Linked DNA regions of Sphaerotilus montanus. The main gene of each other region encodes a partner of the protein of the gene in region 2 in a complex. Links are inferred from orthologs where the notes say so. Each region holds a gene or a part of one and is shown on either strand. Other genes may lie near its edges. The genes, in order: dsbD and BDD16_RS06580.

Evidence for each region.
Region 1: the proteins of BDD16_RS06580 (region 2) and dsbD are in contact, whole or in part, in a crystal structure (PDB 1JZD), measured with the Escherichia coli proteins. The link is inferred for Sphaerotilus montanus from one-to-one orthologs.

Annotation. Positions count from the first base shown.
Region 1 is NZ_JACCFH010000001.1:4,520,619-4,523,789, reverse strand. What follows is about bases 274-3,134. They hold dsbD (protein-disulfide reductase DsbD), read left to right. Parts: upstream 274-794; coding sequence 795-2,474; downstream 2,475-3,134. Other genes in these bases: BDD16_RS20650 (HDOD domain-containing protein), read left to right, coding at 3,134-3,134; rraA (ribonuclease E activity regulator RraA), read left to right, coding at 2,478-2,987; BDD16_RS20665 (roadblock/LC7 domain-containing protein), read right to left, coding at 274-454. Outside these bases: more of BDD16_RS20665, read right to left, coding at 1-273; more of BDD16_RS20650, read left to right, coding at 3,135-3,171. UniProt on the Escherichia coli protein: Required to facilitate the formation of correct disulfide bonds in some periplasmic proteins and for the assembly of the periplasmic c-type cytochromes.
Region 2 is NZ_JACCFH010000001.1:1,466,789-1,469,983, reverse strand. What follows is about bases 57-2,941. They hold BDD16_RS06580 (DsbC family protein), read right to left. Parts: upstream 1,920-2,941; coding sequence 1,194-1,919; downstream 57-1,193. Other genes in these bases: BDD16_RS06575 (FAD-dependent monooxygenase), read right to left, coding at 1,944-2,941; BDD16_RS06585 (CAP domain-containing protein), read left to right, coding at 632-1,165; BDD16_RS06590 (tRNA(His) guanylyltransferase Thg1 family protein), read left to right, coding at 57-638. Outside these bases: more of BDD16_RS06590, read left to right, coding at 1-56; more of BDD16_RS06575, read right to left, coding at 2,942-3,104; BDD16_RS06570 (MOSC domain-containing protein), read left to right, coding at 3,144-3,195. UniProt on the Escherichia coli protein: Acts as a disulfide isomerase, interacting with incorrectly folded proteins to correct non-native disulfide bonds.

The DNA.
Region 1 (3,171 bases), 3.1 Mb from region 2 along the record:
TGTCCGCGTGGTAGATCTTCAGCGTGTCGTCGGTGCGCCGGGGCAGGGTGGTGCGCTCGATGGTGGCCATCAGGTTGAGGCTGGCCTGGTCGCGCAGGCTGAGCCGCTCGATCGGCTGGCCGCTGGCGTCGGCCAGCGCGCGGATGACCGAGGCGGCCCACATGTGCGACGGGTCGCACATCGTGATGAGCTTCTGCCGGACAAAGGTGTCCTTGCGGCTGCCGGCGAAATGGGCGCGCATGGCCTGCGCGGGGGAGCCGCTGACCAGCAGGTCGTCGTTGTGGCGCGCTTCGGCTTCTGCCGCGGCTTCGGCCAGTTCGTTCTCGTCGGCCATGACGGCGGTGGAGGCGAACTCGGGCATCTCGACATCGGCGGCCGCGTCCTTGCCACTCGCGCGGGACGTGGCGTCCCGAATCGGGGTCAGATCGCCGAAGAGGCTCTTGAGCATGTTCATCGCGTGACGGAGCAGTCCGGGGAAAGGGGTGGGAGCATCGCTACTTTAGTCGCTGAAGCTGGCTGCGACCTGAGTTTGCGTGAAACTGCATGGAATGGACGCATTCCGTCATCAGGGTGATTGACGAATATGAAATCTGGAAATGCGTGATTTTCTGATCGTTTCGAAGAAAATGCACCCGGGCGCCTGTCCACAGTGTGAGTGCTTGTGACGAGGCGTCACCCGCGCACGCCTGTGCGGGGTGGACCGTGCCCCCTGAATCTGGTTGCCCCGTGTTTGATTCAGCGCGCAGAAATCCGTGTCTCGACAGGGCACACTGGTGGTCGGTTACGCTAGTCCGATGAAGATGAATTGCTTTTCTGGTTCCGATGTCCGGCGTCTGGTGTGGCGTTGCCTCGCTGCGGTACTGGTGTGGCTGGTGGTCACGGGGCCGGTGCGGGCGGCCGAAACCTTCCTGGAGCCGGAGCAGGCCTTCCGGCTCAGCGTGCGGGTGGCCGATGCGCAGACCCTGGCACTGCGGTTCGAGGTGGCCCCCGGCTACTACCTGTACCGGGAGCGGTTCGAGGTGCTGCCCGGCGGACCGGATGTCGTGCTGTCGCCGCCGGTCTATCCGGCGGGGGTGGTCAAGTTCGACGAGACCTTCCAGAAGGAGGTCGAGATCTACCACGACGTCCTGGAGGTGCCGCTGGCGGTGCAGTCCGCCCCCGGGCAGTTCACGGTGAAGGTGACGCACCAGGGTTGCGCCGACAAGGGCCTGTGCTATCCGCCGCAGATCCACCAGCTGCAGGTGCGCCAGGAGGCTGGTGCGCTGCGGGCGGTGCGTGTCGTGGCGGCGGACGCGACCGGGGATGCCGCGTTGTCCTCCGCCGAGGCAACGCCCGCGCCCGAGGCCAGTGTGTTCGACCGCTTCGGCACCGTGCTGCGCTCGGGCAACCTGTGGGGTGTCGCGGGGGTCTTCGCGCTGGCTGGCGTGTTGCTGTCGTTCACGCCCTGCGTGCTGCCGATGGTGCCCATCCTGTCCTCGATCATCCTGGGACAGGGGGGCGGCGGCTCGCGCCAGCGTGGCCTGCTGCTGTCGGGGGCGTACGCGCTCGGCATGGCGCTGGTCTACACCGGCATGGGTGTGGCCGCAGGGCTGGCCGGCGAGGGACTGGCGGCGACGCTGCAGACGCCCTGGGTGCTGGGGGCGTTCGCGCTGGTGCTGGTGGGGTTGTCGCTGTCGATGTTCGGCTTCTATGACCTGCAGATTCCGGCGTCGTGGCAGACCCGTCTGCACGCCGCCAGCAGCCAGGTCGAAGGCGGTCGCTATGGCGGTGTGTTCGTGATGGGCGGCGTCTCGGCGCTGATCGTCGGGCCGTGCGTGGCCGCGCCGCTGGCGGGTGCGCTGGTCTACATCAGCCAGACGCGCGACGTGGTGCTCGGGGGCGTGGCGCTGTTCGCCATGGCTTGCGGCATGAGCGTGCCGCTGATGCTGGTCGGCTTGTCGGCGGGTTCGCTGCTGCCCAGGGCGGGTGCCTGGATGGAGTGGGTCAAGCGCAGCTTCGGCGTGATGCTGCTGGCGGTGGCGGCCTGGATGGTCTGGCCGGTGCTGTCCTTCGGATCCACCGTGGAGGCTGCAGGTGCCTCCAGCCACACGATACCGGGCGATGGCGTGGTGTTCCGCCGCGTCCGCACCCTGGCCGAACTGGACGAGGCCGTGCGCACGGCAGGGCGCCCGGTGCTGTTCGATTTCTATGCCGACTGGTGTGTTTCCTGCAAGGAAATGGAGCGCTTCACCTTCACCGATCCGGCCGTCAAGGAGCGCCTGGCCGGGATGCTGCTGCTGCAGGTCGACGTGACGGCCAACAACGCCGACGACAAGGCCCTGATGCGCCGCTACGGCCTGTTCGGGCCGCCGGCCATCCTGCTGTTCGACACTGCCGGGCGCGAACTGCCCGCGCACCGCGTCATCGGTTTCCAGCGCGCGGGCGACTTCCTGTCCCATCTGGATGCGGCGCCGCTGCGTCCTTCATCCCCCTGAACCATGACTGCACCTGCTCCCACCACGCTCACCTCGACCTGCGACCTCTGCGACCTGCACAAGGGCGATACCAGTGGCGCCTTCCGCGTCCTGCCGCCGGTGTTCCGCTCGTTCGGCGGCCGTGCGGCCTTTGCCGGCCCGGTGACCACCGTGAAGTGTTTCGAGGACAACACCTCCGTCAAGGCGGCGCTGGAAGGCCCCGGCCAGGGGCGCGTGCTGGTGGTCGATGGCGCCGGCTCGCTGCGCCGGGCACTCATCGGCGGCAACATCGCGGCCGCGGCGGCGCGCAACGGCTGGGCCGGTGTCGTGGTGGATGGCTGCGTGCGCGATCTGGCGGAACTGGCCGCCTGCGACGTGGGCCTGTTCGCACTCGCCCCCATGCCGCTGCCGACCGACCGCCGCCAGGCCGGACTGGTCGATGTGGCCGTGCAGATCCAGGGTGTGACCGTGCGGCCCGGCGACTGGCTGGTGGCCGATGCGGACGGCATCGTCGTGCTGCCCGCCGCGCGCTGAACCCCGTCGAACGGGCCTGAATCGGCCCGGATCTGCACGAAATCCCGGCGTTTGCATTCCGAGATCATCGATTCAGGTCGTGCGGTTCATCACGGTCAGGCGGGGTGGTGCATACAGCACGGTGGCATGGGCGCCGAAAAGTGGCTATGCATGTGCTCTCCGTCCCGTCTGACCTCCTCGCGCC
Region 2 (3,195 bases):
GCGAGGTGTGGCGGCTCGACGCGCCGTTCGACGTGCGCTTTCGCGACCACATGCTCGACACCGTCGAGCACCTGATGACCGCCTGCGGCTTCGGCGTCGTCTACGGCTACACCCAGAGCGACGAGATCTCGCTGCTGCTGCGCCGCGACGACGCCACCTTCGGCCGCAAGACCCGCAAGCTCCTGTCCATCCTGGCGGGCGAGGCCAGCGCGCGCTTCACGCTGGCGATGGGGCAGATGGCCTGTTTCGATGCACGCATCTGCCCGCTGCCGACCCCCGCCGACGTCATCGACTACTTCCGCTGGCGCCACGAGGATGCCCACCGCAATGCGCTCAACGCCCACGGCTACTGGCTGCTGCGCGGACAAGGTCAGTCGGCGCAGGCCGCGACGGCGGCGCTGGCGGGGTTGTCGGTAGCGGACAAGAACGAGCTGCTCTTTCGCGGCGGGATCCAGTTCAACACGCTGCCGGCCTGGCACAAGCGGGGCGCGGCGCTCTACATGCGTGAAGAGACGCGCCCAGGCGTCGACCCGAGAACCGGGGCCTCCCGACCTGCGCTGCGGCGCGTGCTGCACCGGGATCTGGAACTGCCGGTCGGGGAGGCCTATGGCGCATTCGTGCGGGCCTTCGTGTGCTGAGCAGATTCGTCCTGGTGGGGCTGGTGGCTGCAGCGACGCCAACGGTTGCGGATCCAGCCACCGGCCTGGCCGAGGCCCAGTCCACGGAGCTCCTGCTGGCGCACAACCGCTGGCGCTCCCGCGTCGGCGTGCCGCCGCTGGTCTGGTCGGAGGGACTTGCGGAATCCTCCGCCCGCTGGGCGGCGCGGCTCGACCAGGGCGGGCAATGCGGCATGGAACACAGCGACACGCCCGACTTGGGCGAGAACCTCTACTGGGCCAGCCCCATCCGCTGGAGCACTGGCCTGGTCACCGTGCAGGACGTCCGCCCCGGATTTGTCACCGACGTCTGGGGCCGCGAATCGGCGGATTTCCAGGTAGAGGCCAACACCTGCACGCCCGGCAAGACCTGTGGCCACTACACCCAGATCGTCTGGCGCTCCACCCGCGAGGTGGGCTGTGCCGTGCGGGTGTGCGCCGCGAAGGACCAGATCTGGGTCTGCCAGTACCGGCCGGCAGGCAACTTCATCGGGGAGCGGCCGTTCTGAAGGCGGCCGCGCTGCCGGGGACGGGCCCTCAGGACTTCGCGGCCAGCCGCTTCTCGATTTCCGCGGCCGGAATGGCGCCAGGGGCGCGCGTGCCGTCCTCGAACACGATGGCGGGGGTGCCGGTGACGCGGTGCTTCTTCGCCAGGGCCGAGTTGCGCTCGATCGCCGACGCGTCGCACTGGCCCATCACCCGCGCGGGCACGTTGCCATCGACCATCCAGCCACGCCAGGCGGCCGTGTTGTCCTTGGCGCACCAGATCGCCTTGGCCTTGTCCGGCGAGTCGCCGCCGAGGATCGGGATCAGGAAGTTGTAGACCGTCACGTCCTTCACATTGACGAGGTCCTTTTCCAGCCGCTTGCAGTAGCCGCAGTTCGGGTCGGCGAAGACGGCGATCCTGCGCTTGCCATTGCCGTTCTTCCAGACGATGGCGTCCTTCAGCGGCAGGCTGGCGAAGTCGATCGCGGTGAGCTTGTCCACCCGCTCTTCGGTGAGGTTGCGGCGGGTGGCGGTGTCGATCAGCGCGCCCTGGAGCAGGTAGGTGCCCTTGGCGTCGGAATACATGATGTCGGTGCCGATGCGCACCTCCCAGACGCCAGCCATCGGCGAGGGACGGATCTCGTCGATCCTGGGCAGGTTGGCGAAGCGCTCGGTCAGCGTCTTGCGGATGTCGGCTTCGTCGGCGCGGGCAGGGCCTGCCAGCAGGGTCAGGGCGGCGAGCGCGGCGGCGGCGAACGTGGCGAGGCGCGGAGTCATGGTGCGGTTCCTTGGTGCGGAAGTTCAGGCATCGAGCGCCCGGGCGGTCAGCCAGCGCTTGAGCGGGCCGAGATGATGTACCAGAGTCATGCCATGGTTGCGCAGTTCCTTCAGCGGCGCTGAAGGCTGTGCAAAAAGGTGCAGGAGTCCATCGGTCAGTCCGCTCATGGCGCGGGTCGGGGTGCTGCGTTCGCGGGCATAGCGGCGCAGCGTGCGCTCGTCGCCGAGCGGTTTCCAGGGCATCGTGCGCCGGGCCTCGACCAGCACCCGCGCCAGCGCCCGCACATCCGCCAGTCCCAGGTTCAGGCCCTGCCCGGCCAGCGGATGCACCGCGTGCGCCGCGTCCCCCAGCAGCACCCAGCCCGGTCCGCACCAGCGCTGCGCATGGCCCAGCCGCAGCGGCCATGCGGCCCGGGGCGAGCCCAGCCGCAGCGTGCCGGCTGCGCCCCCCGTGGCGGCGTTCAGTTCGGTCTCGAATTCGGTGTCCGACAGCGCCAGCAGCCGCTCGGCCTCGGCCTGGGGCTGCGACCAGACGAGGCCGAAGCCGTGCGCGACCTGCGGCCGGTCGAAGGGCAGCAGCGCCAGCACGTCCGGGTGGCGGAACCACTGCCAGGCGGTGCCGTGGTGCGGCTGGTCGCTGACCAGGCGGGCGGCCACACCGTGGTGGCCGTAGGGGAAGGACTCGAAGCCTGCACCCAGCAGTTCGCGCGTGGCCGAATCCTTGCCCTCGCAGACGGCGGTGAGCTGCGCGGCGGCGGGCTGCGTCAGCCGCTGCACATGCGGGGCGTAGCGCACGGCCTCCCCGAGCGCCTGCTCCAGCGCCGCAGCGTCCACGATCCACGCCAGCTCGCCGATGCCCTGCTGCCAGGCGCTGAACTCGATCGCCCCGCCGTCGTCGCCGTGGATGCGCATGTCCTGCACGGCGGTGCGGGCGTCCTCGGGCAGCGCGTCCCACACGCGCAGCTCGCGCAGCAGGGTGACCGAGCCGGCGTTCAGCGCATAGGCGCGCACGTCCGGCGCGGCGTCTTTCTTCGGCAGTGCGCCGAGCAGGCCGACACGCAGCCCGTCCCGCGCCAGCGCCAGCGCCAGGCCCATGCCGACCGGGCCGCTGCCGCGGATCAGCACGTCGAGCGAAGGCGAGCCGGCCGGAGCCGGGTACAGAACATGGGAGGAGGGCGCATTCATGGGGCAAGATTGTAGGAACTGACCGTACCGAGGCTTCTGATGCATTCCCTTGACCCTGAAATGGCACAGCACGGCGACGACGACGGCAGCA